3 regions of the Streptomyces sp. SID5643 genome follow, and region 2 is predicted to be linked to each of the others. Evidence: riboswitches for the same ligand, from Rfam matches in the RefSeq annotation. Region 2 holds a riboswitch; each other region holds the start of a gene.

Evidence for each region. Region 2 has a riboswitch for cobalamin ahead of GTY56_RS01280 (ABC transporter substrate-binding protein). Riboswitches for the same ligand answer to the same signal wherever they lie in the genome.
Region 1: it holds a riboswitch for cobalamin, as region 2 does, so the genes downstream of both, GTY56_RS12785 (ribonucleoside-diphosphate reductase subunit alpha) here and GTY56_RS01280 (ABC transporter substrate-binding protein) in region 2, are expected to answer to the same signal.
Region 3: it holds a riboswitch for cobalamin, as region 2 does, so the genes downstream of both, GTY56_RS14605 (cobalamin biosynthesis protein) here and GTY56_RS01280 (ABC transporter substrate-binding protein) in region 2, are expected to answer to the same signal.

The regions. Positions count from the first base shown of each region.
Region 1 covers NZ_WWIC01000101.1:33,985-44,393, reverse strand. The annotation lists gene GTY56_RS12805 (extracellular solute-binding protein) at 1-595, opposite strand, end outside; gene GTY56_RS12800 (GntR family transcriptional regulator) at 908-1,672, shown strand; gene GTY56_RS12795 (DUF3311 domain-containing protein) at 1,816-2,082, shown strand; gene mctP (monocarboxylate uptake permease MctP) at 2,079-3,707, shown strand; cobalamin riboswitch at 3,845-3,980, shown strand; gene GTY56_RS12785 (ribonucleoside-diphosphate reductase subunit alpha) at 4,105-6,468, shown strand; gene GTY56_RS12780 (ribonucleotide-diphosphate reductase subunit beta) at 6,468-7,475, shown strand; gene GTY56_RS39905 (hypothetical protein) at 7,388-7,630, opposite strand; gene GTY56_RS12775 (GlxA family transcriptional regulator) at 7,724-8,686, shown strand; gene GTY56_RS12770 (bifunctional albaflavenone monooxygenase/terpene synthase) at 8,699-10,069, opposite strand; gene cyc1 (epi-isozizaene synthase) at 10,066-10,409, opposite strand, start outside.
Region 2 covers NZ_WWIC01000013.1:4,968-15,376, forward strand. The annotation lists gene GTY56_RS01265 (ArsR/SmtB family transcription factor) at 1-320, shown strand, start outside; gene GTY56_RS01270 (4-hydroxybenzoate 3-monooxygenase) at 322-1,545, opposite strand; gene GTY56_RS01275 (CoA-binding protein) at 1,674-2,102, opposite strand; cobalamin riboswitch at 2,182-2,371, shown strand; gene GTY56_RS01280 (ABC transporter substrate-binding protein) at 2,442-3,458, shown strand; gene GTY56_RS01285 (iron chelate uptake ABC transporter family permease subunit) at 3,455-4,507, shown strand; gene GTY56_RS01290 (ATP-binding cassette domain-containing protein) at 4,504-5,301, shown strand; gene GTY56_RS01295 (hypothetical protein) at 5,407-6,123, shown strand; gene GTY56_RS01300 (SixA phosphatase family protein) at 6,120-6,662, shown strand; gene GTY56_RS01305 (hypothetical protein) at 6,786-7,070, shown strand; gene GTY56_RS01310 (YigZ family protein) at 7,139-7,765, shown strand; gene GTY56_RS01315 (exonuclease SbcCD subunit D) at 8,130-9,293, shown strand; gene GTY56_RS01320 (AAA family ATPase) at 9,290-10,409, shown strand, end outside.
Region 3 covers NZ_WWIC01000112.1:25,333-35,741, reverse strand. The annotation lists gene GTY56_RS14625 (alpha/beta fold hydrolase) at 1-180, opposite strand, end outside; gene GTY56_RS14620 (class II aldolase/adducin family protein) at 263-1,006, opposite strand; gene GTY56_RS14615 (inorganic phosphate transporter) at 1,291-2,532, shown strand; gene GTY56_RS14610 (hypothetical protein) at 2,567-2,788, shown strand; cobalamin riboswitch at 2,919-3,057, shown strand; gene GTY56_RS14605 (cobalamin biosynthesis protein) at 3,161-4,114, shown strand; gene GTY56_RS14600 (cobyric acid synthase) at 4,116-5,624, shown strand; gene cobN (cobaltochelatase subunit CobN) at 5,621-9,277, shown strand; gene GTY56_RS14590 (putative cobaltochelatase) at 9,274-10,409, shown strand, end outside.

The DNA.
Region 1 (10,409 bases), on a different contig from region 2:
CGCGGGTGGGCTGGTACCAGGCGCTGAACTTGTCGCCCTGCTTCTTCTGGATCTTGTCCAGGGCGGCGGTCAGCTCCTTGTACGTCTTCGGAGCCGACTTCACCCCGACCGACGCCGCGACGTCCTTGCGCCAGTTGGCGACGCGGCCGCCGGCGTAGTACGGGACGCCGTAGGTCTTGCCCTCGTAGGTGACCGACGCCTTCAGGCCGTCCAGCCAGGCGTCGGAGTTGTCGAATTTCGCCTGGTCGAGGGGGGCGAAGGCGCCCTTGACCATGTAGCCGAGCATCTCGGTGTTGCCCATCTCGACCACGTCGGGGGCCTTGTCCGTGGCGAGGACGGCGTCGAGCTTGGCGTTCTTGTCGGGCCAGCCGTAGTACTCGTGGTTGATCTTGAGGCCGGGGTGCTTCTTCTGCACCGCGGCGTCGGCGGCCTTCACCAGCTGGGGCCAGTTGTTCTGGGCGTCGACGGTGAGCCAGACGGTCAGCTCCTTGGCGTCCGCGCCCTTGTCGGAACCCCCGTCACCCTCGCCCCCGCACGCCGCGATGGAGACCATCATGCCCGCGACACCGATCGCGGATATCAGCTTGCGCTTCACGCCACCCTCCTCAGGGATCCCACAACCCCCCTGGCTCCCCGCAGTGGGCGTGGGGCCGGGCCTGGACCAATGGTGTAGACCAGTACGCAGAGCTTGGACCGGACCACGAAGCCTGTCAAGGCTCCCGATACAGCCCTGACCAGCCGTTATGCGACCTACATATGCAGGAACCTTTAAGTAAGAAGCCAGCGAAAACCCCGGCCGGCACGGCATACTGCGGGTAGACCACAGGGAATGGTGGACTAGACCAAAAGAGGCGCCGACGGTATACAAGTGGGATCGTGTCGGCAGACCGAGCCGGGAAGGCGGAGCATGAGCACCGACGTCAGCAGTGCGGAGAACGAGAACGGGGTGCCCGTCCGTACCGCGCGCGTGCCCAAGTACTACCGCCTGAAGAAGCACCTGCTCGACATGACGGAGACGCAGGCACCGGGCACGCCCGTCCCGCCCGAGCGCACGCTGGCGGCCGAGTTCGACACCTCGCGCACGACCGTGCGCCAGGCGCTCCAGGAACTGGTCGTCGAAGGCCGGCTGGAGCGCATCCAGGGCAAGGGCACCTTCGTCGCCAAGCCGAAGGTCTCGCAGGCGCTGCAACTGACCTCCTACACCGAGGACATGCGCGCCCAGGGCCTCGAACCGACCTCTCAGCTGCTCGACATCGGCTACATCACGGCCGACGACCGCCTGGCCGGGCTGCTCGACATCACGCCCGGCGGGCGCGTGCTGCGCATCGAGCGGCTGCGCATGGCCAACGGCGAGCCGATGGCCATCGAGACCACCCACCTGAGCGCGAAGCGCTTCCCCGCGCTGCGGCGTTCGCTGGTGAAGTACACGTCCCTCTACACGGCGTTGGCCGAGGTCTACGACGTCCACCTCGCGGAGGCCGAGGAGACCATCGAGACGTCCCTGGCCACCCCGCGCGAGGCCGGCCTGCTCGGCACGGACGTCGGCCTGCCGATGCTGATGCTCTCCCGCCACTCCCTCGACCGGGAGGGCCAGCCGGTGGAGTGGGTGCGGTCGGTCTACCGGGGGGACCGCTACAAGTTCGTGGCCCGCCTGAAGCGGCCCGTCGACTAGCGGCGGCACCCAGCGCTTACGGCGCTGCTGAGGCCGGGTTTCGGTTGGGTACCGCATTGCGGACGAGGGGTTCCGCTGTCGCCGCACCCTGACCTAGATTGCCTGCGCACTACAGGTGATCACCAAGGGGACGGAGCCGCCTGATGTCGCAAGCACCGGAAGTCAGCAGAGGGCCGGTGGTGACGCCCGTGCGCGTCGTCATCGCCGTCTGCCTCATAGCGCCGTTCGTGGCCATGCTGTGGGTCGGCTCCTACGCGAAGACCGACCCGGTCTTCATCGGGATCCCGTTCTTCTACTGGTACCAGATGGCGTGGGTGCTCATCTCCACCGTCCTGACGATGATCGCCTACAAGCTCTGGCAGCGTGACCAGCGCGCCCGCTCGGCCGCGAAGGGCGGTGCGTCGCAGTGAAGGACGGCGTGAACGGCGTCGCGCTCGGCGTCTTCATCTTCTTCTTCCTGGCCGTCACGGTCATGGGCTTCCTGGCCGCGCGCTGGCGCAAGGCCGAGAACGAGCACAGCCTCGACGAATGGGGCCTGGGCGGCCGCTCGTTCGGCACCTGGATCACCTGGTTCCTGCTCGGCGGCGACCTGTACACGGCGTACACCTTCGTCGCCGTGCCGGCGGCGATCTACGCGGCGGGCGCGGCCGGCTTCTTCGCGGTGCCGTACACGATCCTGGTGTACCCGCTGATCTTCACCTTCCTCCCCCGCCTGTGGTCGGTGTCCCACAAGCACGGCTACGTCACGACCTCCGACTTCGTGCGCGGCCGCTTCGGCTCCAAGGGCCTGTCGCTGGCCGTGGCCCTCACCGGCATCCTCGCGACGATGCCGTACATCGCGCTCCAACTGGTCGGCATCCAGGCCGTGCTGGACGTGATGGGCGTCGGCGGCGGAGAGAACACCAACTGGTTCATCAAGGACCTGCCGCTGCTGATCGCGTTCGGCGTGCTGGCGGCGTACACGTACTCGTCGGGTCTGCGGGCCCCCGCGCTCATCGCGTTCGTGAAGGACACGCTGATCTACATCGTCATCGCGGTGGCGATCATCTACATCCCGATCAAGCTGGGCGGCTTCGACGACATCTTCGCCAAGGCCAGTGAGGCGTACAGCCAGACCAACCCGGCGACGGGCGCGCCGCGCGGTGCGCTGACACCGGCGGAGCCGGGCCAGTGGACGTACGCCACGCTGGCGTTGGGCTCCGCGCTGGCCCTCTTCATGTACCCGCACTCGATCACGGCGACGCTGTCCTCGAAGAGCCGTGAGGTGATCCGGCGCAACACCACGATCCTGCCGCTGTACTCGCTGATGCTGGGCCTGCTGGCGCTGCTCGGGTTCATGGCGATCGCGGCCGGCATCAAGGTGCAGAACGGGCAGCTGGCGATCCCTCAGCTGTTCGAGACGATGTTCCCGGACTGGTTCGCGGGCGTGGCGTTCGCGGCGATCGGCATCGGCGCGCTGGTGCCCGCGGCCATCATGTCCATCGCGGCCGCGAACCTCTTCACGCGCAACATCTACAAGGACTTCATCAAGCCGGACGCCACCCCCGCGCAGGAGACCAAGGTCTCCAAGCTGGTGTCGCTGCTGGTGAAGGTGGGTGCCCTGGCCTTCGTCCTCACCATGGACAAGACGGTCGCCATCAACTTCCAGCTGCTGGGCGGCATCTGGATCCTGCAGACCTTCCCGGCCCTGGTCGGCGGCCTGTTCACCCGCTGGTTCCACCGCTGGGCCCTGCTCGCGGGCTGGGCGGTCGGCATGGTCTACGGCACGGTCGCCGCGTACGGCGTGGCCTCCCCGACCCAGAAGCACTTCGGCGGCTCCGCGAAGGAGATCCCGGGTATCGGGGAGATCGGCTACATCGGCCTCACGGCGTTCGTCCTGAACGTGGTGGTGACGGTGGTCCTGACCTTCGTCCTGAGGGCCCTGAAGGCCCCCGACGGCATCGACGAGACCAAGCCGGAGGACTACACGGCGGACGCGGGCGACCCCGGAGTCCAGGTGGAACTCCCGCCTGCGACCGCCGGATCCGCACACTGATCCCAGGGCCCCCGGGCCCTCCACGAACACCCCGCAGCGGGCCGCCGTGACCAAGCGTCACGGCGGCCCGCTGTCACGTAAAGCTGACGCTCTGACACCACCGCGACACAACATCTGGGGGTGCCACCGGAACCCGACACAAGATGTATGCTCATGCTCGCTGCCGCCGCAGGGGAATCCGGTGCGAATCCGGAACTGTCCCGCAACGGTGTACTTGTGCATGTTTCGTGCACAAGCGTCAGTCCGAGGACCTGCCGACAGCGCACCCGGCCACCCGGCCGTGGTGCCCCGACGTCCGGGCCTCGTGGAATGGGCCGGTGGACGCGACGCCGCCTGCGCTCGCGTACTGCCCCCTGCCCTCGACGAGGCCCCCGTGCCGAGCGAGGGAGAGCCCCACGTGACCATCGCGCCAGCCGAACCGGTCTCAGCCAGCGAAGAAGAGCACGACGCCCCCGGTGCCGCGCTGTTGCGGACCCTGACCGAGCTGACCGCCGACCTTCCCGACGCCGAGCCCGGCCGGGTCGCCGCCGCGGCGTTGCGCGGCCGGTCCGCACAGGCGGACGAGAGCGAGTTGCGGGAGCTGGCGACGGAGGCCGCGGCCGGTCTGATCTCCGAGGACCCCGCTTACTCCCGGCTGGCCGCCCGGCTGCTGACCATCGGCATCCGCGAGGAGGCCGCCTCGCAGGGCGTCACGTCCTTCACCGAGTCCGTGGCGGTGGGCCACCGCGAGGGCCTCATCGCCGACCGCACCGCCGAGTTCGTCCGGCTGCACGCGGCCCGGCTCGACGCGCTCGTCGACACCGGCGCCGACGACCGCTTCGGCTACTTCGGCCTGCGCACCCTGCACAGCCGCTATCTGCTGCGTCACCCGCTCACCCGCAAGGTCGTCGAGACGCCCCAGCACTTCATGCTGCGGGTCGCCGCCGGTCTCGCCGAGGACGACACCCGCCGCTCCGTCGACGAAGTCGCCGCGCTCTACGGACTCATGAGCCGCCTCGACTACCTCCCCTCCTCCCCCACCCTCTTCAACTCGGGCACCCGGCACCCGCAGATGTCGTCCTGCTACCTCCTCGACTCCCCGAAGGACGAGCTGGACTCCATCTACGACCGGTACCACCAGGTGGCCCGGCTGTCGAAGCACGCCGGCGGCATCGGGCTCGCGTACTCCCGCATTCGCGCCCGCGGTTCCCTGATCCGCGGCACCAACGGCCACTCCAACGGCATCGTCCCGTTCCTGAAGACCCTCGACGCCTCGGTCGCCGCCGTGAACCAGGGCGGCCGCCGCAAGGGCGCCGCCGCGGTCTACCTGGAGACCTGGCACTCCGACATCGAGGAGTTCCTGGAGCTGCGCGACAACACCGGCGAGGACGCCCGCCGCACGCACAATCTGAACCTGGCGCACTGGGTGCCGGACGAGTTCATGCGCCGCGTGAACACCGACGCGCAGTGGTCGCTGTTCTCCCCCGCGGACGTGCCCGAGCTGGTCGACCTGTGGGGCGAGGAGTTCGACGCCGCGTACCGGGCGGCCGAGGCGAAGGGCCTCGCGAAGAAGACCCTGCCCGCCCGTGAGCTGTACGGCCGCATGATGCGCACCCTCGCGCAGACCGGCAACGGATGGATGACCTTCAAGGACGCCGCCAACCGCACCGCCAACCAGACCGCCGAGCCCGGCCACGTCGTCCACTCCTCCAACCTCTGCACGGAGATCCTGGAGGTCACCAGCGACGGGGAGACCGCGGTCTGCAACCTCGGCTCGGTCAACCTGGGTTCCTTTGTCGACACATCGACCGGTGATCTCGACTGGGAACGGCTGGACGAGACCGTCCGCACGGCCGTGACGTTCCTCGACCGGGTCGTGGACATCAACTTCTACCCGACCGAGCAGGCCGGCCGCTCCAACGCCCGCTGGCGTCCCGTCGGCCTCGGGGCCATGGGCCTCCAGGACGTCTTCTTCAAGCTGCGGCTGCCCTTCGACTCGCCGGAGGCCAAGGCCCTCTCCACCCGTATCGCCGAGCGGATCATGCTCGCGGCGTACGAGGCCTCCGCCGACCTCGCCGAGCGCAACGGGCCGCTTCCCGCCTGGGAGAAGACCCGTACGGCCAGGGGCGTGCTGCACCCCGACCACTACGACGTGGAGCTGACCTGGCCGGAGCGCTGGGCGGCCCTGCGCGAGCGCGTCGCCACGACCGGCATGCGCAACTCCCTGCTGCTCGCCATCGCCCCCACCGCCACGATCGCCTCCATCGCGGGCGTGTACGAGTGCATCGAGCCGCAGGTGTCCAACCTGTTCAAGCGCGAGACGCTGTCGGGCGAGTTCCTCCAGGTCAACTCCTACCTGGTGGACGAGCTGAAGCGGCTGGGCGTGTGGGACGCCCGCACCCGGGAGGCCCTGCGCGAGGCCAGCGGCTCGGTGCAGGACTTCGCCTGGATCCCCGAGGACGTGCGCGCCCTGTACCGCACGGCGTGGGAGATCCCGCAGCGCGGCCTGATCGACATGGCGGCGGCCAGGACTCCGTTCCTGGACCAGTCGCAGTCCCTGAACCTGTTCCTGGAGACGCCCACCATCGGCAAGCTCTCCTCGATGTACGCCTACGCCTGGAAGTCCGGGCTGAAGACGACGTACTACCTGCGCTCGCGCCCGGCGACCCGCATCGCCCGCGCCGCGAAGGCCCAGGCCACCGTCCCCGCGCAGACCGCCCCCGACCCCGAAGCGGTCGCCTGTTCCCTGGAAAACCCCGAGTCCTGCGAGGCCTGCCAGTAATGAGCACCCAGAACCTTCTCGACCCCGGCTTCGAACTCACCCTGCGCCCCATGCGCTACCCGGACTTCTACGAGCGCTACCGGGACGCCATCAAGAACACCTGGACCGTGGAGGAGGTCGACCTCCACTCGGACGTCGCCGACCTGGCCAAGCTGTCACCGGCGGAGCAGCACCTCATCGGCCGGCTGGTCGCGTTCTTCGCGACGGGCGACTCGATCGTCGCGAACAACCTGGTGCTGACGCTGTACAAGCACATCAACTCCCCCGAGGCGCGGCTCTACCTGAGCCGCCAGCTCTTCGAGGAGGCCGTGCACGTCCAGTTCTACCTGACGCTGCTCGACACCTATCTGCCCGACCCGGAGGACCGCGCGGCGGCCTTCGCGGCCGTGGAGAACATCCCGTCCATTCGCGAGAAGGCCGGGTTCTGCTTCAAGTGGATCAACGAGGTCGAGAAGCTGGAGCGCCTGGAGTCCCAGGCGGACCGGCGTCGCTTCCTGCTCAACCTGATCTGCTTCGCGGCGTGCATCGAGGGCCTGTTCTTCTACGGCGCCTTCGCGTACGTCTACTGGTTCCGCAGCCGGGGCCTGCTGCACGGCCTGGCCACCGGCACCAACTGGGTGTTCCGCGACGAGACGATGCACATGTCGTTCGCCTTCGACGTGGTCGACACCGTCCGCAAGGAGGAGCCCGAGCTGTTCGACGACCGGCTCCGGCAGGAGGTGACGGACATGCTCCGGGAGGCCGTCGAGGCCGAGTTGCAGTTCGCGCGCGACCTGTGCGGGGACGGCCTGCCGGGCATGAACACCGAGTCGATGCGGCAGTACCTGGAGTGCGTCGCCGATCAGCGGCTCACCCGCCTCGGCTTCGCTCCGGTCTACGGCTCCGAGAACCCCTTCTCCTTCATGGAGCTCCAGGGGGTTCAGGAGCTGACCAACTTCTTCGAGCGGCGGCCCTCCGCGTACCAGGTGGCGGTGGAGGGCACCGTCGACCTGGACGAGGACTTCTGAGCCGGTACGCCTTCCCTGGCCTCCTGAGCCTCCCTGATCCGACGGTCGATGCGCCGCTCGCGCACCAGGCCGATCACGGACGGGAGGATCAGGAGGACCAGGATCCCCAGCGTGGCGGTCATTCCGATGAGTGCTTCGATCTGGTTCGTGTTCATGGACACCACTGTCGCGCCGATGGCTCCTTACCGTCAGTGGCAGGACTGCCGTAGACCCTCGAATTACTGCCAACGGCGGGGCACACTGGAGGCATGCTGCAGAACGTGGCCGTCGCCCTGCTCGACGGCGTGAACCCCTTCGAACTGGGTGTGGTGTGCGAGGTCTTCGGCACCGACCGGAGCGACGAGGGCCTGCCGGTCTACGACTTCGCCGTCGCCTCGGCCGAGGGCCCGGTGCTGCGCATGAACTCGGGCTTCTCGCTCCAGGCCGAGCACGGCCTGGAGCGGCTGGAGACGGCCGACCTGATCGCCGTACCGGCCGGCCACACCTACGCGTCCCGGGATTTTCCCCCGGAGCTGCTGGACTCCCTGCGCCGCGCGGTCGACCGCGGCGCCCGGGTGCTGAGCGTGTGCTCCGGCGTCTTCGTGCTGGCCGCGGCCGGGCTGCTGGACGGCCGCCGCTGCGCCACGCACTGGAAGCACGCCAAGGACCTCGCCCGGCAGTACCCGCGTGTGATCGTCGAGCCGGACGTGCTCTACGTCGACGAGGACCCGGTGATCACCTCCGCCGGCACGGCCGCCGGCATCGACGCCTGCCTGCACCTGGTGCGCAAGGAGCAGGGCTCCGAGGTCGCCAACAAGATCGCCCGGCGCATGGTGGTGCCGCCGCACCGCGACGGCGGCCAGGCCCAGTACATCGAGCGCCCGCTCCCCCACCCCGAGGGCGACACGATCGGCGACGTGCTGGCGTGGATGGAGCGCCATCTCGACGAGGAGGTCACCGTCGAGCAGCTCGCCGCCCACGCCCACATGTCCCCGCGCACCTTCGCCCGCCGCTTCCAGCAGGAGACCGGGACCACTCCCTACCGCTGGGTCCTGCGCCAGCGCGTACTGCTGGCCCAGCGGCTGCTGGAGGCGACGGACGAGACGATGGACGCGATCGCCGGCCGAACGGGATTCGGCAACGCGGCCACGCTGCGCCACCACTTCGTCCGGGCGATCGGAACCACGCCGAACTCCTACCGGCGGACGTTCAGAGGCCCCGAAGCGGCCTGAAGCCCCCCTCCGTCACCTCGGCACCGGCCGCACCCGCAGGTCGTGCGGCCGGAGCGTGATGCCGACGCGGGTGGCGTCCTTGGAGCCCGGGACCTGCTCGAACCGGTACCTGGTGGCCAGGGCCGCCGTGACCAGCGTCAGCTGGGCCATCGAGAAGTGATCGCTCGGGCACTTGCGGTTGCCCACGCTGAACGGACTCATGGCGTGCTTCGGGATGTCCTTGACCCGGTCCGGAAGCCAGCGGTCAGGGTCGAACTCCAGGTGTCGCTCGTACGACTTCGGATCGCGCTGGATCGCGTACGGGCTGTAGATGATGTCCGCCCCGGACGGAATACGGTATCCACCGAGTTCCGTGTCCCGTACCGCCCGGCGCGTCAGAATCCAGACGGCGGGACTCAAACGCATGGACTCGACGACGACATTGTTGGTGTGCCTGAGTCCTCGGACGTCTGCGAATGCCACCGGCCTCCCACCGGTGACCGCTTGCACTTCGTCGTGCACCCGGTCGGCGTGTTCGGGGTGCTCCGCGAGCATATGCAAGAGCCACATGATCGTGGAGGCGATGGTCTCGCTGCCGGGGGTGAGGATGGCGACGACCTGATCGTGGATCTCTTGTTCCCCGATCGGCTCTCCATTCTCGTCCGTCGCCTCCAGCAATGCCGTCAGCAAATCGTCCGGCTTTTGACCGGATGCCCGGCGCTCGGCGACGATCTCGTCGACGAGGAGATGCAAATCGGCCAATGCCCGGTTGAATTCACGGTTCGCCGGGAGCGGCAGGTTGTAGAGCGGTCCGAGCGGGACCACCATCCGCCGGTACATCCCCCGGAAGACGGTGGCGAGGGCGACGCACAGCCGTTCCGCCCGCTCGTCCATGTAGTCGCCGCGCAGCAGGCAGCGGGCCGCGATGCGCACGGCCACCCGGAAGGACTCCGAGGTGCAGTCGATCGTCTCGCCGGGCTTCCAGCGCTCGGCCAGCGCGTGGGCCTCCTCCTCCATGATCGGGCCGTAGGCGGGGATGGCGTCGAGCCGGAAGGCGGGCTGGATGGTGCGCCGCTGGCGCCGGTGGCGCGGGCCGTTCGCGGTGGCCACGCCCTCCTTGCCGAGCAGGCCCTCCAGGGACTCCCACAGCGGCCCGGCGATGATGAAGTCGTTGCTCAGCGCCAGGGCGCCGGTCAGGGCCGGGGTGGTGACCGCGTACACCGTCTTCGGCCCGAGCTTCAGCCGCACGACGTCGCCGTGGTCGCGCAGCCGTGCCATGAACGCCAGGGGGTCGCGCGCGAGCTTCCAGCCGTGCCCGAGGACGGGGACCCCGCCCCCCGCCCGGGGCGGCTCCCTCAGCTCCACGGCCGGCGGGGTTTCGGGCTTCACGGACTCGACGGTCATTTCTCACCTGCCGCTTCGTTGTTGACGTACGGGGGCGTGGACCGGTCGTCCCAGCTGTCGACCATGTAACGGCCGGACTCGTGGTGGAACCAGTACACGGAACTGAACCAGTTCCGCATATTGCTCAGGCAGGCCCGCACGGCGGTGCTGAGTTCCTTTCCGCGCACGGAGCCGTCGGCGAGATCCTCGGCGAACCGCAAGGCATCCCGCTCGACCTGGAGGAAATCGGTGATGCATTCCTCGACACGACGCCGGACTTCCGCGACCGCCTGTTCCAGAGTCAGCCCCTCATGGGTGATGAGACTGATTCCGAGATTGTGCACCTCGTCGCCCGCCAGTT
Region 2 (10,409 bases):
ATCCGCGCAGCCCCGGCGAGGAGCAGCTGGTCCTCGCGGCGGAACTCCTCGCCCTGCTCGGCGACCGCACCCGGCTCGCCCTGCTGCACGCGCTGACCGGAGGAGAGGCCGACGTCACGTCGCTCACGGAGGCGTGCGGGGCGGCCAGGCCGGCCGTCAGCCAGCACCTGGCGCGACTGCGTCTCGCCGGTCTGGTGAGCACGCGCAAGGAAGGTCGCCGGGTGATCTACTCGCTCCGCGACGGCCATCTGCGCCGGCTCGTCGACGAGGCGCTGAACGTGGCCGACCACCGCCTCAGTGACCGCCCGCCGCACGACTGAGTCAGTACCGCGGGGCCGTCCCCAGGTACTGCTCGGCGAAGGCGGCGGCCGCCGCCGGCGAGGTGAACAGGCGGCGCAGCCGGGCGAGCGTGGTGCCCGCGCGGAACGGATCGCCCGCCGCCGTGCCGTGGTACACCTCGGACAGCCACTGCGAGAACTCCTGGTAGTCCCACACCCGCCGCAGACACGCCTGCGCGTAGCCGTCGAGGCCGCTGCCGTCACCGGTGGTCAGCCGCGCGACCAGGGCGTCACCGAGCAGGAAGGCGTCGTGCAGGGCGAGGTTCATGCCCTTGGCGGCGATCGGGGCGACCAGATGGGCCGCGTCACCGGCGAGGAAGAGCCGGCCGTGCGCCATCGGCTCGACCACGTAGTCGTGCATGTCCAGCACGCGCTTCTCGATCAGCCGGCCCTCGGTCAGTGGCGGCACGCCGGCCGCCCCGAGCCGCTCCCGCAGCTCCGCCCAGACGCGCTCGTGCGGCCAGTTCCCCACGTCGTCGCCCGGCGGGCACTGGAGGTAGTAGCGGGTCACCTCCGGGCTGCGGGGCATCTGGCCGGCGAAGCCGCGCGCATGGCAGCCGAAGAGCACGCAGTCGGTGGACGGCGGTGCCTCGGCGAGCAGGGCCAGCCAGCCGATGCCGTAGTCGTGCCGCGCGATCCGGACCCGCTCGGGCGGGAGCGAGGCCCGGCTCACCCCGCGCGCCCCGTCACAGCCGGCGACGAAGTCGCAGTGCACGACCTCGGGTTCGCCCGTCTCGGGGCAGGTGTACGACACCCAGGGCCGGTCGCTGTCGAGGTCGTGGATCCGCACGTCACGGACCCCGAAGCGGATGGGCCCGCCCCGGACGTCGGCATATTCGCGTACCAGGTCCGTCACCAGCAACGGCTGCGGATAGACGAAGTGATGACTGCCCGTCAGCTCGCCGTAGGGGAACCGGTACCGCTCGCCGTCGAAGCGGAACTCGCACGCGGTGTGCAGTTCCGCACGGTCCAGCAGGTTGCGGGCGAGGCCCCGCTTCTCCAGCCCGCGCACGGCCCATTCCTCGATGACCCCGGCACGGGGCCGGTGTTCGATGAAGTCGCGGGTCTCCGTCTCCAGCACCAGGCAGTCCACGGACGCGGCCCGCAGGATGTTGCCGACGGTCAGACCGGCGGGACCGGCGCCCACGACAACGACCGGGAAGCGTTGCCGGGCGCCGGATTCGGCGGACGGAAGGGGGCGCGTCATGCGCACATTATGGAGGCGGCCTCAGTGGACGGGCACTGCCTCGACCGCCACCTCCTCGATGCTCCGCTCGATCTCCCCGGCCCCGGAGGCAGGGGAGCGTCGGGCAAGCCCTTGCGGGTGGGAACGCTTCAGGATTCCTGTACCCGGTGAGGAGACAACCGCGGGATCTCGATCGCCGGGCAGCGGTCCATCACCATCTCCAGGCCCGCCGCACGGGTCCGGTCGTACGCCGCCTCGTCGACGACACCCAGCTGGAACCAGACGGCCTTCGCGCCCTTGGCGACCGCCTCGTCCGCGACGGCACCGGCGAGGTCGCTGTTCACGAACACGTCGACGACGTCCACCTCGAAGGGGATGTCGGCCAGGCTCGCGTACCCCTGCTCCCCGTGCACCGTCTCCGCCTTCGGATGCACCGGCACGACGCGCTTGCCGAAGCGCTGGAGCACGGCGGCCACCCCGTACGCCGCCCGCTGCCGGTTCGACGACAGGCCCACCACGGCCCAGGTGTCGCCGAGCTCGGTGAGGATCCTGCGGACCGTTGCCTCGTCGCCGTACACGGCGGCCTCCTCGTCAGTCGTGGACGCACTGCTCTGAGGGCAACGATGCACGACGCGCGGTGATTCCCGGGCGCCCCCGTGATAGCTTGCCGAGGCCAGTCGAACCCATGTACGTGGGTCAGGGAATCCGGTGCGAATCCGGAACTGACGCGCAGCGGTGAGGGGGACGGGCGGGGCCTCGGCCACTGGACTCCCACGCGGACGTCCGGGAAGGCGCTCCGACCCGGGTGAACCCGAGTCCGAAGACCTGCTGGCGGCCCCCGCGGCCACGTGCGGCGGGGGAGCACCGTACGACCGGGCTCCGCGCATGGGCCCTCGACGCCTGAGGACTGGTTCTTCGTGCCCCTCGCCCGACCCGCCCGTGCCGCCGCGCTGCTCGCGGCCGGCTCCCTGCTCCTGACCGGCTGCGGTGGTGCCGCGTCCACCGACGGCAAGGCCGCCGTCACCCTCACCAACTGCGGGCACGACGTCCGGGTGGCGGCCCCGCCGCGGCACGCCGTCTCCCTCAACCAGGGAACCACCGAGATCCTGCTCTCCCTCGGCCTGGCCGACCGTCTCGCGGGCACGGCCACCTGGACCGACCCCGTGATGAAGGGGCTGGAGAAGTCCGAGGCCGAGGTGCCGCGCATCGCCGACAACAACCCGTCCTTCGAACGCGTCCTGGACACCGAACCCGACTTCGTCGCCGCGTCCTTCGTCTCCACCCTCGGCAAGGGCGGCGTCGCCACCCGGGAGCAGTTCGAGAAGCTCGGCGTCCCCACCTACGTCTCCCCGTCCGACTGCGCCGGCAAGGACAACTCGGGCGGCGGCGACGGCGCCCGCGACAAGGCCCTGGGCATCGACACCGTCTACGGCGAGGTACGCGACCTCGCGACGGTGTTCGGGGTGGAGAAGCGCGGCGACACGCTCGTGGCTTCCCTCCGGCAGCGCCTGAAGAAGGCCACGGCGGGCACCGACGCCTCCGACGTCACCCTCCTCTACTGGTTCGCGAACTCCGAGTCGCCCTACATGGCGGGCTGTTGCGGAGCACCCGGCATCATCACCAGGGCCCTCGGCGCGAAGAACGTCTTCGACGACACGCACGAGGAGTGGCCGCAGATCAACTGGGAGACGGTCGCCGACCGCGACCCCGACGTCCTCGTCATCGGCGATCTGACCCGCAAGTCCCAGACCGCCGAGTCGGCCGCGAAGAAGATCGCCTTCCTGGAGTCCAACCCCGTCACCAGGACCATGGACGCCGTCCGCCACAAGCGGTACGTGCTGCTCAGCGGGCAGGCCATGAACCCGACCATCCGCACCGTCGAGGGCGTGGAGCAGGTGGCCGCGGGGCTGCGCCGGTTCGGGCTCGTGAAGTGACCGCCGGGAGTGCAACGGGCGCCACGGCCCGGCCCCGGCGGCGGACCGGGCTCGCCCTCGGGGCGGCCGGGGCGGTCGCTCTCGTCGCCTCCCTCGCCGTGGCCATCACCATCGGTCCCGCCGACATCCGGGTCGCCGACGTGTGGTCGGTCGTGGCCGCCCGGCTCGGCCTCGGCAGTTCGGAGCTGGCACCGATCCGGGACGGGATCGTCTGGCAGCTGCGGCTGCCCCGCACCCTGCTCGCGGCCGTGTGCGGAGCCGGACTCGCCGTCTGCGGGGCGGTGATGCAGTCGCTGCTGCGCAACCCGCTCGCCGACCCCTTCGTGCTCGGTGTGTCCTCGGGAGCTTCCACCGGAGCGGTCCTCGTGGTCGTGCTCGGCGCCGGCGGCGGCGCCCTGTCGGTGTCCGCCGGCGCCTTCCTCGGCGCCCTGCTGTCGTTCGCGCTGGTGCTGCTGCTCAGCCACACCCTCGGCGGCACCACCGACCGGGTCGTCCTCGCGGGCGTCGCCGCCATGCAGCTCTTCTCGGCGCTCACCTCGTTCGTCGTGATGACCTCAGCCGACGCCGAGACGACCCGTGGCGTGCTGTTCTGGCTCCTCGGCTCGCTCGGCGGCGCCGGCTGGACCGACGTGTGGCTGTGCCTGGCCGTGCTGGCCGTGGCGCTGGTGGTGTGCCTGTCCTACGCCCGTACGCTCGACGCCTTCGCCTTCGGGCAGGACGCGGCGGCCGCGCTCGGGGTGTCCGTCGCCCGCACCCGCCTGGTGCTGCTGTGCGTCACGGCCCTGCTCACGGCCGCGCTCGTCAGCTCGGCGGGCGCGATCGGCTTCGTGGGACTGGTCCTGCCGCACGCCGCCCGGGCCCTGACCGGCCCGGGGCACGCGCGGCTGCTGCCGGTCACCGCCCTCGCCGGAGCGGTGTTCCTCGTGTGGGTGGACACCGCCGCCCGGACGGTCCTCGAACCGCAGGAGGTTCCGGTGGGGGTCGTGACGTCGCTGATCGGCGTGCCGGCGTTCGTGGCGGTGCTGTACCGGACGCGGAGGGCACGGTGAGCGGCCCGGGTGCACCGGCGCGGGCGGGGCTGCGAGCCGACCGGGTCAGCCGCCGCGCCGACGGGCATCTGATCCTGGACGGCGTCGCCCTCGCGCCCGAGACCGGCTCCACGGTCGGCGTCCTCGGCCCCAACGGCTCCGGCAAGTCCACCCTGCTGCGGCTGCTGGCCGGGCTGCTCACACCGACCTGCGGAGTCGTCACTCTCGACGGCACACCGCTCGGCGATCTGCCCCGCCGCACGGTCGCACGCCGCCTCGCCGTCGTCGAGCAGCAGTCGGACACCCAGGTCGAGCTGACGGTCGAGGACGTCGTGCGGCTCGGCCGCGTCCCGCACCGCCGCGCCTGGACACCCGCCACCGACGACGACGAGCGAGCGGTGCGCGCCGCCCTCGAACGCACGGGCCTCGACGAGCGTTCCGGCCGGCTCTGGCACACCCTCTCCGGCGGCGAACGCCAGCGGGTGCAGATCGCCCGCGCGCTCGCCCAGGAGCCCCGCGAGCTTCTCCTCGACGAGCCCACCAACCACCTCGACATCCACCACCAGCTCGACCTGCTCACCCTGGTCGCGGGCCTGCCGGTCACCACCGTCGTCGCCCTGCACGACCTCAACCTCGCGGCGACGTACTGCGATCGGGTCGTCGTGCTGTGCGCGGGGCGGGTCGTGGCGGGAGGCGCCCCGGGCGATGTCCTCACGGCGGAACTCATCGCGGAGGTGTACCGGGTGCGGGCCGCCGTCAGCCGCGAAGGGCCCGAGGGGCGGCCTCATGTGCGGTTCCTGGGCACGCTGGCCTGAGAGATGGCGAGGCCGGGCCCGCCACGGGTCGGGCCGTGGCGCCACGGCGGCCGGAAAACGCCGAGCCTGCCTGCGTGGGGCCGTCGGCCCGCCTACGCTCACCTCGTGCTGCGCATCATCGACGCCCGGACCGGCGAGCCGGTCGACCCCGCCCCGGCCCGCCGGGGTCTGACCCGTGTCGAGGTGCACGCGTCCGGCTCCGGCACGACGGACCTGCGGGTGCTGCTCGTCGGGGACCTGCTCGTCAGGACCCTGGAACTCGGCGGCACACCGGTGTGGGCGCTGCTGACCGGCGGCCGCCGGCAGGCCGAGCTGCGCGCCGGCGCCGCGACGCTCGGCATCCGCCCCTTCGAGGACAGCCCCGACGTCGGCGCCGGTCTGGGCGAGGCCCAGGTCGTCCATGTCACCGCCGAGGGCCGCAGGGCGCCCGACGGGGTACGGATCGCCGTCGCGTCCGTGGAGCCGGATCCGCCGGCCCCCTGCGACCCGGCAGCCCTGCGCCTCGCCCTGCTCTCCCGTCACCACAGCGCCCCCATCCGGCTGGATGCGGCCGGGCTCGACGACGCCCGTGCCACCCTCGCCCGCTGGCGCGGCGCGGTCGCCCGCTGGGCACGGCAGCCCTCACGTCCGGTCCCCGACACCGTGCGGGGCAGGCTGCGCGACGCCTGGGAGGACGACCTGGACGTCCCCGGTGTGCTGGACGTCCTGCGTCATGTCGAGACCGAACCGGACCTGGCCGACGGCGCCCGGTTCGAGACGTACGCCTACGCCGACCGGCTCCTCGGCCTCGACCTCACCAGCGATCTGGGAGCCCCGTCATGATCGAACGCGCCGGAGCAGGCCCGCTGCGCCGTCTGGTCGTGCTGCGGCACGCCAAGTCCGCCTGGCCCGTGGACGTCACCGACCACGAACGCCCCCTCGCCCCGCGCGGCCGCCGGGACGCCCCCGCGGCCGGGCGGGCCCTGGCCGATGCCGACCTCCTACCGGACCTCGCGCTGTGCTCCACCGCCGTCCGCGCCCGCGGGACCTGGGACCTGGCCTCCGCCGAGTGGGGCACACCCCCGCCGGTCCGGCACGACCGGCGGCTGTACGCCGCCGGCCCGGCCGGTCTGCTCGCCGTCGTCCACGAGGTGCCCGCCGAGGTCGAGACGCTGCTGCTGATCGGGCACAACCCCGGGCTGGAGGAACTGGTCCTGGCCCTCGCCGGTGACGGCCTCGACGACACCCTGGAGCGGGTCCGCACGAAGTTCCCCACCTCGGCGTTCGCCGTCCTGACGTGGCGCGGCACCGCCTGGCGGGACCTCGCCCCCGACGCCGCGCTGCTCACGTCCGTGACCGTGCCCCGGGGCAGGAAGAAATAGCCCGGGCCCCCGGGCCGCCCTGGGCCTTTCCGGTGATGTGCGCCGGGTTCGCGCTGCGCGCACCTGCCGCGGCGGGTACGCCGTCTGCGGAGAACGGCCGTCCCAGCCAGGAGGAGAGCAGCCATGCACGCGGTGATTCGGCGGTACGAAGGGGTGACGGACCCGGCCGAGGCGGGACGCAGGGTGAACGAGGAGTTCCTGCCGCTCATCCGCCAGGTCCAGGGGTTCGTGGCCTACTGCTTCGTCGACGCCGGCGACGGGGTGATGGTGTCGACCGGGTTCTTCGAGGACCGGGCCGGAGCCGAGGAGTCGACCGAGAGGGCGGGCGGATTCGTCCGGGACCGGCTCGCCGAGCTGCTGCCCAACCCGCCCCAGGTCACGGCCGGCGAGGTCGTGGCCCGCTCGTAGGCGAGGTCCCGGCCTCCCGGCCGGCCGCCCCGCAGGGACGCCGGCGGCCACACGATTAGGCTGGCCGGATGCAGGACGAATACCGCACGGTCGCCGGCACCGGCGTGCACGAGACCGAGGTCAACCGCTCCCGCTTCCTGTGCGCCCTCGCTCCGGCGGCCACCGAGCAGGAGGCACAGGACTTCATCGCCACGGTCCGCAAGCAGCACGCCGACGCCTCCCACAACTGCTGGGCCTATGTGATCGGCGCGGACGCCTCCGTCCAGAAGGCGAGCGACGACGGCGAGCCGGGCGGCACCGCCGGCGTCCCGATGCTCCAGATGCTGCTGCGCCGCGACATGCGGTACGTCGTCGCCGTCGTCACCCGCTACTTCGGCGGGGCCAAACTCGGCGCCGGCGGCCTCATCCGGGCGTACGGCGGAGCGGTCGGCGAGGCCCTGGACACCCTTGGCACCCGCACCCGCCGCCGGTTCCGGCTGGCCACGGTCACCGTCGACCACCAGCGGGCCGGCAAGCTGGAGAACGACCTGCGCACCACCGGGCGCGAAGTCCGCGACGTGCGCTACGGGGAGGCGGTGACGATCGAGATCGCCCTCCCCGACGCCGACGTGGACGCCTTCCGGTCCTGGCTCGCCGACGCCACCGCCGGGACGGCCGGCTTCGAACCGGGCGGGGAGGCGTACGGGGACGCCTGACGGACCACCCGGAGCAGGACGGGGCCGCCCGCGGACAGCCCGCCGCGACGCCCGCCGCGCTCGCCCGGCCGCTCGAACACCCGCGGGGCCACTTCGACGCGCGGCCGCGCCGCAACGGGCTGACGACGGCTTTCCACCCGGACCGGCCGGTGGGGGCGGGAGTACGGCATCGCGCCGGAATGACCTTTTGCACAGCATAGTTGCGACATTTCCGCTGAATTGCCGTCGGACGGGCGTGGCGGTGCGGGGTTCGTGGTGGACGAGGTGCCCGCACGCGTTAGCGTGGTGGGTCTGACGACGAGCGGACCGGCTCGTGCCGGTGGAGAACGACAGCAGGGGGAGCCATGCAGGCCGGGGTGGCGTCTTGAGGCTGCTGCACACCTCCGACTGGCATCTCGGGCGGGCCTTCCACCGGGTGAACATGCTCGGCGCCCAGGCCGAGTTCATCGGCCACCTCGTCACGACCGTGCGGGAGCGGGCCGTGGACGCGGTGGTCGTCTCGGGAGACGTCTACGACCGTGCCGTGCCGCCGCTCGCCGCGGTCGAGCTGTTCGACGACGCCCTGCACCGCCTCGCCGCTCTCGGCGTGCCCACGGTGATGATCTCCGGCAACCACGACTCGGCCCGCAGGCTGGGCGTCGGCGCCGGTCTGATCGGGCGGGCCGGCATCCATCTGCGGACCGAGCCGTCGGCGGTCGGCACCCCCGTGGTGCTCGCCGACGCCGACGGGAAGGTCGCCTTCTACGGGCTGCCCTACCTGGAACCGGCCCTGGTGAAGGACGAGTTCGGTGTGGAGAAGGCCGGCCACGAGGCCGTGCTCGCCGCAGCCATGGACCGGGTCCGCGCCGACCTCGCGGCCCGCCCGGCCGGTACCCGCTCCGTCGTCCTCGCGCACGCCTTCGTCACCGGCGGCGAAGCCAGCGACAGCGAGCGGGACATCACCGTCGGCGGCGTCGCCGCGGTGCCGGCCGGGGTGTTCGACGGCGTCGACTACGTGGCGCTCGGGCACCTGCACGGCTGTCAGACCCTCACCGGCCGCGTCCGCTACTCCGGCTCACCGCTGCCCTACTCCTTCTCTGAGGCCGCCCACCGCAAGAGCATGTGGCTGGTCGACCTGGCAGCGGACGGCTCCGTCGACGCCGAGCGCGTCGACTGCCCGGTGCCCCGCGCCCTGGCCCGGATCCGCGGCACGCTGGACGACCTCCTCGCCGATCCCGAACTGACCCGGCACGAGGACGCATGGGTCGAGGCCACCCTCACCGACCCCGTCCGCCCGGCCGACCCGATGGCCCGGCTGGCCGCCCGCTTCCCGCACACGCTCAGCCTCGTCTTCGATCCCGACCGCCCCGAGGACGAGTCCGAGGTGTCGTACGCCCGGCGCCTCGCCGGCCGCAGCGACCAGGAGATCGCCGAGGACTTCGTCGCCCATGTGCGCGGCGCCGGCCCCGACCCGCGTGAACAGGGCGTGCTGCGGGACGCGTTCGACGCGGTGCGGGCCGACGAGACCGTGCGGGAGGTGGCCCGGTGAGGCTCCACCGGCTCGCGGTCACCGCCTTCGGGCCCTTCGGAGGCACCCAGACCGTCGACTTCGACGACCTGTCCAGCGCCGGGCTGTTCCTGCTGCACGGCCCCACCGGCGCGGGCAAGACGTCCGTCCTCGACGCCGTCTGCTACGCCCTCTACGGCTCGGTTCCGGGCGCCCGGCAGGGCGGCGGGCAGGGCACGACCCTGCGCAGCGACCACGCCGCCCCCGCGACCCGCACCGAGGTCACCCTCGACCTCACCGTCGCCGGACGCCGTCTGGAGGTCACCCGCCAGCCGCCCTGGGAGCGCCCCAAGAAGCGCGGCACCGGCACGACTCTGGACAAGGCCCAGACGTGGCTGCGCGAGTACGACGCGACGGCCGGGGCCTGGAAGGACCTCAGCCGCTCCCACCAGGAGATCGGTGAGGAGATCACCCAGCTCCTCGGCATGAGCCGGGAGCAGTTCTGCCAGGTCGTGCTGCTGCCGCAGGGCGACTTCGCCCGGTTCCTGCGCGCCGACGCCGAGGCCCGCGGCAAGCTGCTGGGCCGCCTGTTCGACACCCGCCGCTTCGCCGACGTCGAGAAGCGCCTCGCCGAGCGCCGCCGCGCCACCGAGGCGCAGGTGCGGGACGGCGACGCGGAACTGCTGGCCGACGCCCACCGCATGCAGCAGGCCGCGGGCGACGCGATGGAGCTGCCGGCGCTCGCCCCGGGCGAACCGGGACTCGCCGATGCCGTCCTGAGCGCAGCCGCCGTCGCCCGCAGCACGGCCCGCGAGCAGCTCACCGCCGCCGTGTGCGGGCTCACCGCCGCCGAGTCCGCGCAGGCCGCCGCCGGCCGCGCCCTGGACGACGCCCGCGAACGGGACCGCCTCCAGCGGCGGTTCGCCCAGGCACGGGAACGGGCGGCGAGCCTGGAACAGGGAGCCGAGGCCTATCGGGAGGCGCAGGCCCTCATGGAGCGGGCCCGCAAGGCCGAAGCGGTCGCCCCCGCTCTGGACCTGCGGGAATCATCCGAAGCCGAACACCGCCGGACGGCAGCAGCCGAGGCCCGCGCGCGTGCCCTGCTGCCGGAGACCTTCTCCGGTGCGGGCGCGGCCGGGCTCGCCTCCGCCGCTCGCC
Region 3 (10,409 bases), on a different contig from region 2:
GGTGAGGCTGATCCGCCCGGCGGCGGTGCCGTGCACGGTGAGCCGGGGTTCGGTCGGCAGGGGCCTGCCGGGGGGCGCCTTGAGCGCGGCGTCGCTGGCGAGCCGGCCGGCGGCCACCGCGGCGGCACCGGCGCCGATGACGGCGGTGACGGCAGCGGCCGTCGCTTTGGCAGTGCGCACGGCTCCAGTGTCCCGGCCGGTTCCGCGGGCGACCAGTGGGGCGGAGCGGCGGGGTGACGTCCGCGGCGGCCGCAGGGACGGCTCAGCCCCGCTGGCCGTATCCGCGCAGGCGCTCCTCCACCTCCGCCAGCTGCTCCCGCGACAGCAGGCTCGGTGCCTGGCCGGGCACCGAGGAGGCGGTCAGCCACAGGCGGCACATCCACTCCAGCTGGGCGGTGCGGTCGTATGCCTGATCGAGGGTGGTGCCGTGGGTGACGGTGCCGTGGTTCCGGAGGAGGCAGCCGGAGCGGCCGTCGAGGGCGCGGAGCATGTTCTCGGCCAACTCGTCCGTGCCGTACGTGGCGTACGGGGCGACTCGGACGGGGCCGCCGAGCGCCGCGGCCATGTAGTGGATCAGCGGGAGTTCGCTCACGAGCGTCGAGACGGCGGTCGCGTGGACGGCGTGGGTGTGGACGACGGCCCGGGCGCCGGTGGTGCGGTAGACCGCGAGGTGCATGGGCAGCTCGCTGGTGGGGACGAGGGTGCCGAGGACCTGCCGGCCGTCGAGGCCGACGCCGGTCACGTCGTCCGGGGTCAGCCGGTCGTAGGGGACGCCGGACGGTGTGACCAGGACGGTGTCCCCGACGCGCACGGAGACGTTGCCGGACGTGCCGACGACGAGTCCGTCCGCGACCGTCCGGCGGGCCGCCGCGACGAGGTCCTCCCAGGCGTGCGCCTCCTCGGGGCGCGCGCTTCTGCGCCGCGGCTCCCCCGCCTCCCGTCCGTACTCCCGGGCGCCCCCCGTGCCCCGCTCGCCGCCTCGCTCGTCACCTCGCTGCTCAGCCATGCCGCGATCCTGCCAGGCGGGGGCTCAACGCGCTGCCGGCCGGGGGCCCTTAGGGGCGACGGCGGCGGAATCCTGCCGGGTGAGCAGAACCCCTTCAACGGGTCACTCGATCAGCTGACGGGGTACCGCGCGGGGCGCCTGCCCACCGGGCGCCGGAGCGGCCGTCGAGGGGCGTCGCCCCGACCCCCTGTGCGGTCACCCCTGCGCCCTCCCCAGTTCATCTTCCGTTCACTCAGGTTGCCTACGGTCGTCCCGCCAACGACCTCGAACGATTGCCTGGGTAAATGGAAAGCTTCTCGCTGATCCTCGCGATTGTGGTGGTAACCGCACTCGCGTTCGATTTCACGAACGGTTTCCACGACACCGCGAACGCGATGGCCACCACCATTTCCACGGGCGCCATGAAGCCCAAGGTTGCGGTGGCCATGTCCGCGGTCCTCAACCTGGTCGGCGCCTTCCTGTCCGTCGAAGTCGCCAACACGATCTCCAAGGGCCTCGTCGACGAGGCCGGCATCCGGCCCGAGGTCATCTTCGCCGCCCTGGTCGGCGCGATCCTCTGGAACCTGCTGACGTGGCTGGTCGGTCTGCCGTCCAGCTCCTCGCACGCCCTCATGGGCGGTCTGATCGGCGCCACGATCGCCTCGGCGGGCGTCGGGGCGGTGCACGGTGACGTGCTGGTCACCAAGGTCCTGATCCCGGCGATCGCCGCCCCGCTGGTCGCGGGCATCGCGGCGATGCTGGCCACCCGGCTGACGTACTCCCTCGGCAAGAAGGCCGACGGCGAGGCGTCCCGGAAGGGCTACCGGGCCGGCCAGATCGCGTCGGCGGGCCTGGTCTCCCTGGCGCACGGCACCAACGACGCGCAGAAGACGATGGGCATCATCACCCTCGCCCTGGTCGCCGGCGGCACCCTCGCCCCCGACTCCGACCCGCCCATGTGGGTCATCCTCTCCGCGGGCATCGCGATCGCGCTCGGCACCTACCTGGGCGGCTGGCGCATCATCCGCACCATGGGCAAGGGCCTGACCGACCTCCAGCCGCAGCAGGGCTTCGCCGCCCAGACCTCCGCGGCCACGGTCATCCTGGCCTCCTCGCACCTCGGTTTCTCCCTCTCCACGACGCACTCCGTCTCCGGCGCCGTGATGGGCGCGGGGCTCGGCCGCAAGGGCGGTGTCGTCCGCTGGTCGACCGCGACGCGGATGTTCGTCGCCTGGGGTCTGACCCTGCCGGCGGCGGCCCTGGTGGGCGCTCTCGCCGAGTACGTCACCGGCTTCGGCGCCTGGGGCACCGCGGTGGTGGCCGTCTTCCTCGTCGCGTCCAGCGCGGCCATCTGGAAGGTGTCGCGGCGGGAGATCGTCGACCACACCAACGTCAACGACACCGACGACGCCGAGCCCGCGGGCGTGGTCACCACGGCGATGGCCGCGGTCACGCCGCCGCCGGCCGGCACGCCGGCGGAGTCCGTGCCGTCGTTCCCCGCCCAGGCCACCGCCGAGCGGACGGCCTCCACGACCACCACGGTCTGACCCCGCCCACCGGCAACAAGGAAGAGTCTCCGATATGAAGATCGACTGGGCGGCCCTCGGCTCCGTGTTCGGCGTCAGCCTCGTGGTCACCGTGGCTCTCGTAGCCCTGTTCACCCTCGGCATCACCGGTCTGTCCCGCCGCGAGCGGGCGGTGGCCCAGGGCGGGTCCGCGGGCCTCGCGGTCACCGGCGCCTACGCGTGCTTCGCGGCGTGCGCGGCAGCCGTCGGGTACGGCATCTATCTGATCGTGGCCTGACGGCCCGACCGCACATCGTCCGCCGGGCGGCACGGGACCTGACTCCCGTGCCGCCCGGTCGTCGTGTGTGCACAGGGGCCGGTGTGGGGTTCTCCACACTCTCCCCTCGCAGGTCAACGGCAAGTTGACGGCGGTTCGCGGCCGTGGTGGACTGCCGGGGCCAATACGGCGGCAGGAGAGGAAGCCGGTGCGAGTCCGGCGCGGTCCCGCCACTGTCACCGGGGTAGTGATCCCCGGGAGCCAGGAACTCTCACCGCCGGTCTCGTCGAACCAGGGCGTGGACACCCTGAGTGAGGACACATATCGCCATGCGCGGCTGCCGATCGAGGTTCACCACCCCACCCCCGCCCGCCCTTCTGGCCGGCTGAGCCCATGGGTGCCGGTCGCGTCTTCGCGTACGGTGCCGCCGCCGGTCTGATCGGTGACCGGCTGCTCGGTGATCCTCGCCGGGGGCATCCGGTCGCCGCGTTCGGGCGGGCCGCGGGTGCCGTGGAACGGGTGCTGTGGCGGGACCACCGAGGGTGGGGCGCGCTGCACACCGCCGTGTGTGCCGGAGGGGCCGTCGCCCTCGGGTCCGTCGCCGCGCGGGCCGTACGGACGTCCCCCGTCGCCTCCGTCACGCTGACCGGCGCCGCCACCTGGGCCGTCGTCGGGGGGACTTCACTCGCCCGGGAGGCGCGGACCATCGGGCAGGCCCTGGAGGCCGGGGACGTCGAGGCGGCCCGGGCGCGGCTGCCGCATCTGTGCGGGCGGGACCCGCAGGCCCTCGACGCCGCCGGCATGGCCCGGGCCGTGGTCGAGTCCGTCGCCGAGAACACCTCCGACGCGGTGGTGGGGGCACTGGTGTGGGGGGCCGTCGGCGGGGTGCCGGGGCTGCTCGGGTTCCGGGCCGTCAACACCCTGGACGCCATGGTCGGGCACAAGTCGGCCCGGTACCGCCGGTACGGGTGGGCCTCCGCGCGGCTGGACGACCTCGCGGGGTGGCCGGGCGCGCGGCTGACCGCCGTACTCGCGGTGCTGGCCGGACCGGATCCGCGCGGGGCCGTGCGCGCCTGGCGGGCCGATGCGGTGCGGCATCCGAGTCCCAACGCCGGGCCCGTGGAGGCCTCGTTCGCCGGGGCGCTCGGGGTGCGGCTCGGCGGGACGCTGTCGTACGGCGGGCGGGTGGAGCACCGGCCCATGCTGAACACACGGGGACGGGCCGTCGGTACGCACGACGTCGAGCGGGCCGTGCGGCTGTCGAAGCGCGTCACGTGGCTCGCGCTCGGGGTGTGCGCCGGTGCGCGGTTGCTGATGAGCGCGCGGGCATCGAGAAGGGGGAAATGACATGAGCGGTGGGCTTCTGGTCGCCGGCACCACCTCCGACGCCGGCAAGAGCGTCGTGACCGCCGGGATCTGCCGGTGGCTGGTGCGGCAGGGCGTGAAGGTCGCGCCCTTCAAGGCGCAGAACATGTCCCTGAACTCCTTCGTGACGACGGAGGGGGCCGAGATCGGGCGGGCGCAGGCCATGCAGGCGCAGGCCTGCCGCATCGAGCCGACCGCGCTGATGAATCCGGTGCTGCTCAAGCCCGGCGGCGAGCAGAGCAGCCAGGTCGTGCTGCTGGGCAAGCCGGTCGGGGAGCTGAGCGCGCGCGGCTACCACGGCGGGCGGCAGCAGCAGTTGCTCGGAACGGTGCTGGACTGCCTGGAGCAGTTGCGGGGCACGTATGACGCGGTGATCTGTGAGGGGGCCGGTTCTCCCGCCGAGATCAATCTGCGGCGGACGGACATCGTGAACATGGGGATCGCCCGGAACGCCGGGCTGCCCGTGCTCGTCGTCGGCGACATCGACCGGGGCGGTGTGTTCGCCTCGTTCTTCGGGACGGTGGCGCTGCTGTCGCCGGAGGACCAGGCCTGTGTCGCGGGGTTCCTCGTCAACAAGTTCCGCGGGGACGTCTCCCTGCTGGAGCCGGGCCTGGACATGCTGCACGGGCTCACCGGGCGGCACACCTACGGCGTGCTGCCGTTCCGGCACGGGCTCGGGATCGACGAGGAGGACGGCCTCAGGGTCTCCCTGCGGGGGGCCGTGCGGGAGTCCGTCGTCGCCCCGCCCGTCGGCGAGGACGTGCTGCGCGTCGCGGTCTGCGCCGTGCCGCTGATGTCCAACTTCACGGACGTGGACGCCCTGGCCGCCGAGCCGGGCGTCGTGGTGCGGTTCGTGGACCGGCCGGAGGAGCTGTCCGACGCCGACCTCGTCATCGTGCCCGGCACCCGCGGGACGGTCCGGGCGCTGGAGTGGCTGCGCGAGCGCGGGCTCGCCGACGCCCTGGTCCGCAGGGCCGCCGAGCAGCGGCCCGTGCTCGGCATCTGCGGCGGCTTCCAGATCCTCGGCGAGCACATCGAGGACGACGTCGAGAGCCGCCGGGGCCATGTCGACGGGCTCGGGATCCTGCCCGTGCGGGTGCGGTTCGCCCGCGAGAAGACCCTCACCCGGCCGCAGGGCGAGGCCCTCGATGAGCACGTCGAGGGCTACGAGATCCACCACGGGGTCGCCGACGTCACGGGAGGGACTCCCTTCCTGGACGGCTGCCGGGTCGGCCAGACCTGGGGCACGCACTGGCACGGCTCGCTGGAGTCGGACGGCTTCCGGCGGGCCTTTCTGCGCGAGGTGGCGGCCGCCGCGGGCCGCCGCTTCGTGCCCGCGCCGGACACCTCGTTCGCCGCGCTGCGCGAGGAGCAGCTCGACCGGCTCGGCGACCTGATCGAACAGCACGCGGACACCGACGCGCTGTGGCGGCTCATCGAGTCCGGCGCGCCGCAAGGACTGCCCTTCATTCCACCGGGAGCACCCGCATGAGCACTGTGTTGTTGTTGTCGACCGCCGACACGGACCTGCTGGCGGCCCGGGCCGCCTCCGGTGCCGACTACCGGATCGGCAACCCGACCCGCGTGGACGTCCGGGAGGAGCTTCCGGCCCTGCTGGACGGCGCGTCCATCGCCGTCGTCCGGCTGCTCGGCGGCAAGCGGGCCTGGGAGGACGGGCTCGCCGCGCTGAAGGCCTCCGGCATCCCGACCGTGCTGCTCGGCGGCGAGGCCGTGCCGGACGCGGAGCTGATGGCCGAGTCGTCCGTCCCGGCCGGAGTCGTCGCGGAGGCGCTGAAGTACCTCGTGGAGGGCGGGCCGGAGAACCTGACCGAACTCGCCCGGTTCCTCTCCGACACCGTGCTGCTGACGGGCGAGGGGTTCGTCGAGCCGCGGAAGATGCCCGAGTACGGCGTCCACGGCGAGCGCACCCGCGTGGAGGGCCGCCCGACCGTCGGCGTGCTCTTCTACCGGGCCCACGAGCTGAGCGGCAACACCGCCTTCGTGGACACCCTGTGCGACGCGATCGAGGCCCGGGGCGCCAACGCGCTGCCCGTGTACTGCGGTTCGCTGCGCGGGGCGGACGAGGGGCTGTACGAGATCCTCGGGCAGGCCGACGCCCTGGTCGCCACGGTCCTCGCGGCCGGCGGCACCCACGCCTCGCAGGCCTCGGCGGGCGGTGACGAGGAGGCCTGGGACATCGGCGCCCTCGCCGAACTGGACATCCCCGTGCTCCAGGGCCTGTGCCTGACGTCGTCGCGGCAGGCCTGGGCCGGCTCGGACGCCGCCCTCTCCCCCATGGACGCCGCGATGCAGGTGGCGATCCCGGAGTTCGACGGGCGCCTGATCACCGTGCCGTTCTCCTTCAAGGAGCAGGGCCCGGACGACGTGCCCGTCTACGTCGCCGACCCGGAGCGTGCGGGGCGCGTCGCCGGTATCGCCGTCCGGCACGCGCGGCTGAAGCACAAGGACAACGCCGAGAAGAAGCTCGCGCTGGTCTTCACCGCGTACCCGACCAAGCACTCGCGGGTCGGCAACGCGGTCGGTCTTGACACCCCGGCCTCGGCGGTGCGGGTGCTGGACGCGCTGCGGGACGCCGGGTACGTCGTCGAGGGGCACCCGGACGAGGGGGACGAGCTGATCCACCGGCTCATCAACGCCGGCGGGCACGACGTGGAGTGGCTGACGGAGGAGCAGCTGGCCGCCGCGCCCGCGCGGGTGCCGCTGGCGGACTACCGGGCGTGGTTCGAGAAGCTCGACCCGGAGCTGCGGGACGCCATGACGGAGGCGTGGGGCGAGCCGCCGGGCAGCCTCTACGTCGACGGCGACGACATCGTGCTGGCGTCGCTCCAGTTCGGGAACGTCGTGGTGATGATCCAGCCGCCGCGCGGCTTCGGGGAGAACCCGATCGCGATCTACCACGACCCGGACATGCCGCCGTCGCACCACTACATGGCGGCCTACCGGTGGCTGGAGAACAGTTTCGGCGCCGACGCCATCGTCCACATGGGCAAGCACGGCACCATGGAGTGGCTGCCCGGCAAGGGCCTCGGGCTCAGCGGCGGCTGCGCGCCGGACGCGGTCCTCGGGGACCTGCCGCTGGTCTACCCGTTCATCGTCAACGACCCGGGCGAGGGCACCCAGGCCAAGCGGCGCGGGCACGCCACGGTCGTCGACCACCTGGTGCCGCCGATGGCCCGTGCCGACACCTACGGCGACCTGGCCAAGCTGGAGCAGCTCCTCGACGAGTACGCGCTCGTCTCCGACCTGGACCCGGCGAAGGCCCCGACGGTGCGCGCCCAGATCTGGACGCTGGTGAAGGCCGCCGAGCTCCACCACGACCTGCACGTCGACGAGCAGCCGGACGACGCGGAGTTCGACGAGTTCGTCATGCACATCGACGGCTATCTGTGCGAGATCAAGGACGTGCAGATCCGCGACGGCCTGCACATCCTGGGCGGCGGGCCGGTCGGTGAACCGCGCGTCAACCTCGTGCTGGCCGTGCTGCGCGCCTCGCAGGTGTGGGGCGGCCAGGCCAACGCGCTGCCGGGCCTGCGGGCGTCGCTGGCGCAGCACTTCGGGCTGGTGGAGAAGGAGCTGCTGGCCGAGCCGGGCGCTCCGGTGAAGGTGCCCGTCGAGCTGACGGACCTGGTGGACGGCCCGGCCCGCAGCGCCGCCGACGCCATCGACCTGCTGGAGCAGCTGTGCCGGCGGATCGCCGAGGGCATGGAGGAGCGCGGCTGGGCGGTCGACGGGAGCGCGCCGCTGGTCCGGGAGGTGCTCGGCACCGAACTCCCCGAAGCGGTCGCCGTGCTGGAGTTCGCCTGCACCGAGGTCGTGCCCCGGCTGGAGAGGACCACCGACGAGATCGGGCACATCCTGCGGGCGCTGAACGGCGGCTACGTCCCGGCGGGCCCCTCCGGCTCGCCGACCCGCGGGCTGGTCAACGTCCTGCCGACGGGCCGCAACTTCTACTCCGTCGACCCCAAGGCCATCCCGTCCCGGCTGAGCTGGGAGGTCGGGCAGTCGCTCGCGGACTCGCTGGTGCAGCGGTACCTCCAGGACACCGGCGCGTACCCGACGTCCGTCGGACTGACGGTGTGGGGCACCTCGGCGATGCGCACCCAGGGCGACGACATCGCCGAGATCCTGGCGCTGCTGGGCTGCCGGCCGGTGTGGGACGACGCCTCGCGGCGGGTGACCGGGTTCGAGGTGATCCCCCCGGCGGAGCTCGGCCGGCCGCGCATCGACGTGACGGTCCGCATCTCGGGCTTCTTCCGGGACGCGTTCCCGCACGTGGTGGGCCTGATCGACGACGCCGTGCGGACGGTGGCCGAGCTGGACGAGCCCGCGGAGTCCAACTACGTCCGGGCCCACGCCGACCAGGACACCGCCGAGCACGGCGACCGCCGCCGGGCCACGGCCCGCATCTTCGGCTCCAAGCCGGGCGCCTACGGGGCGGGTCTGCTGCCGCTGATCGACGCCCGCAACTGGCGCTCCGACGCGGACCTCGCCGAGGTGTACGCGGTGTGGGGCGGCTACGCCTACGGGCGGGGGCTCGACGGGCGGGCCGCGCGCGGGGACATGGAGACGGCGTTCAAGCGGATCGCCGTCGCCGCGAAGAACGTCGACACCCGTGAGCACGACCTGGTCGACGCCGACGACTACTTCCAGTACCACGGCGGCATGGTGGCCATGGTGCGGCACCTCACGGGTGAGAGCCCCGAGGCGTACGTCGGCGACTCGGCCACCCCGGACCAGGTGAAGACCCGCACGCTCGGCGAGGAGACGCACCGTGTCTTCCGCGCCCGGGTGGTCAACCCGCGCTGGATGGCGGCCATGCGGCGGCACGGCTACAAGGGCGCCTTCGAGATGGCGGCGACCGTGGACTACCTGTTCGGGTACGACGCCACGGCCGGGGTCGTGGACGACTGGATGTACGAGAAGCTCAGCGCCGAGTACGTCTTCGACCCGGAGAACCGGGACTTCATGAAGAAGTCCAATCCCTGGGCGCTGCGCGGCATCACCGAACGGCTGCTGGAGGCCGCGGAGCGCGGACTGTGGGCCGAGCCGGACGCGGACACCCTGGAGCGGCTGCGCGCCACCTACCTGGAACTCGAAGGCGACCTGGAGGGCGACGAGAAGTGACCACCCCCTTTCCGTTCACGGCCGTCGTCGGCCAGGACGACCTGCGGCTCGCGCTGCTGCTGAACGCCGTGTCCCCGGCGGTCGGCGGTGTGCTGGTGCGCGGCGAGAAGGGCACGGCCAAGTCGACGGCGGTGCGGGCCCTGTCGGCGCTGCTGCCCGAGGTTCCGGTCGTCCCCGGCTGCCGTTTCTCGTGCGACCCCGCCTCCCCCGACCCGGGGTGCCCGGACGGCCCCCACGAGACCGGTGGCGGTGCCGAGCGGCCCGCGCGCATGGTCGAACTGCCCGTGGGTGCCTCCGAAGACCGGCTGGTGGGCGCGCTGGACATCGAGCGGGCCCTGTCGGAGGGCGTGAAGGCCTTCGAGCCGGGCCTGCTGGCCGAGGCGCACCGCGGGATCCTCTACGTCGACGAGGTCAACCTCCTCCACGACCACCTGGTCGATCTGCTGCTGGACGCCGCCGCGATGGGCGCCTCGTACGTGGAGCGCGAGGGCGTCTCGGTGCGGCATGCCGCCCGTTTCCTGCTCGTCGGCACCATGAACCCCGAGGAGGGCGAGCTGCGGCCGCAGTTGCTCGACCGGTTCGGGCTGACCGTGGAGGTCGCGGCCTCGCGCGAGCCCGACCAGCGGGTGGAGGTCGTCAAGCGGCGGCTGGCCTACGACGACGACCCGGCCGCCTTCGCCGCGCGCTGGGCCGACGAGGAGGCCGCCGTACGGGCCCGGATCGTCGCCGCACGGGAGCTGCTGCCGTCCGTGCGGCTGGGCGACGGGGCACTGCGGCAGATCGCGGCGACCTGTGCGGCCTTCGAGGTCGACGGCATGCGCGCCGACATCGTGATGGCGCGGACCGCCACGGCGCTGGCCGCCTGGGCCGGGCGCACGGACGTGCTCGCGGAGGACGTCCGCCAGGCGGCGCTGCTCGCGCTGCCGCACCGGCGGCGGCGCAACCCCTTCGACGCGCCGGGGCTCGACGAGGACAAGCTCGACGAGACGCTGGAGGAGTTCGGCGGCTCGGACGACGAGGACCCGGACCCGGACCCCGGTCCTGACGGGCCCGGCGGGGGCGGCGGACAGCCGGAGCCCGACGACGCGCCCCAGGGCGACGGCGACAGCGCGGCCCGGCCCGAGGCCGGGGA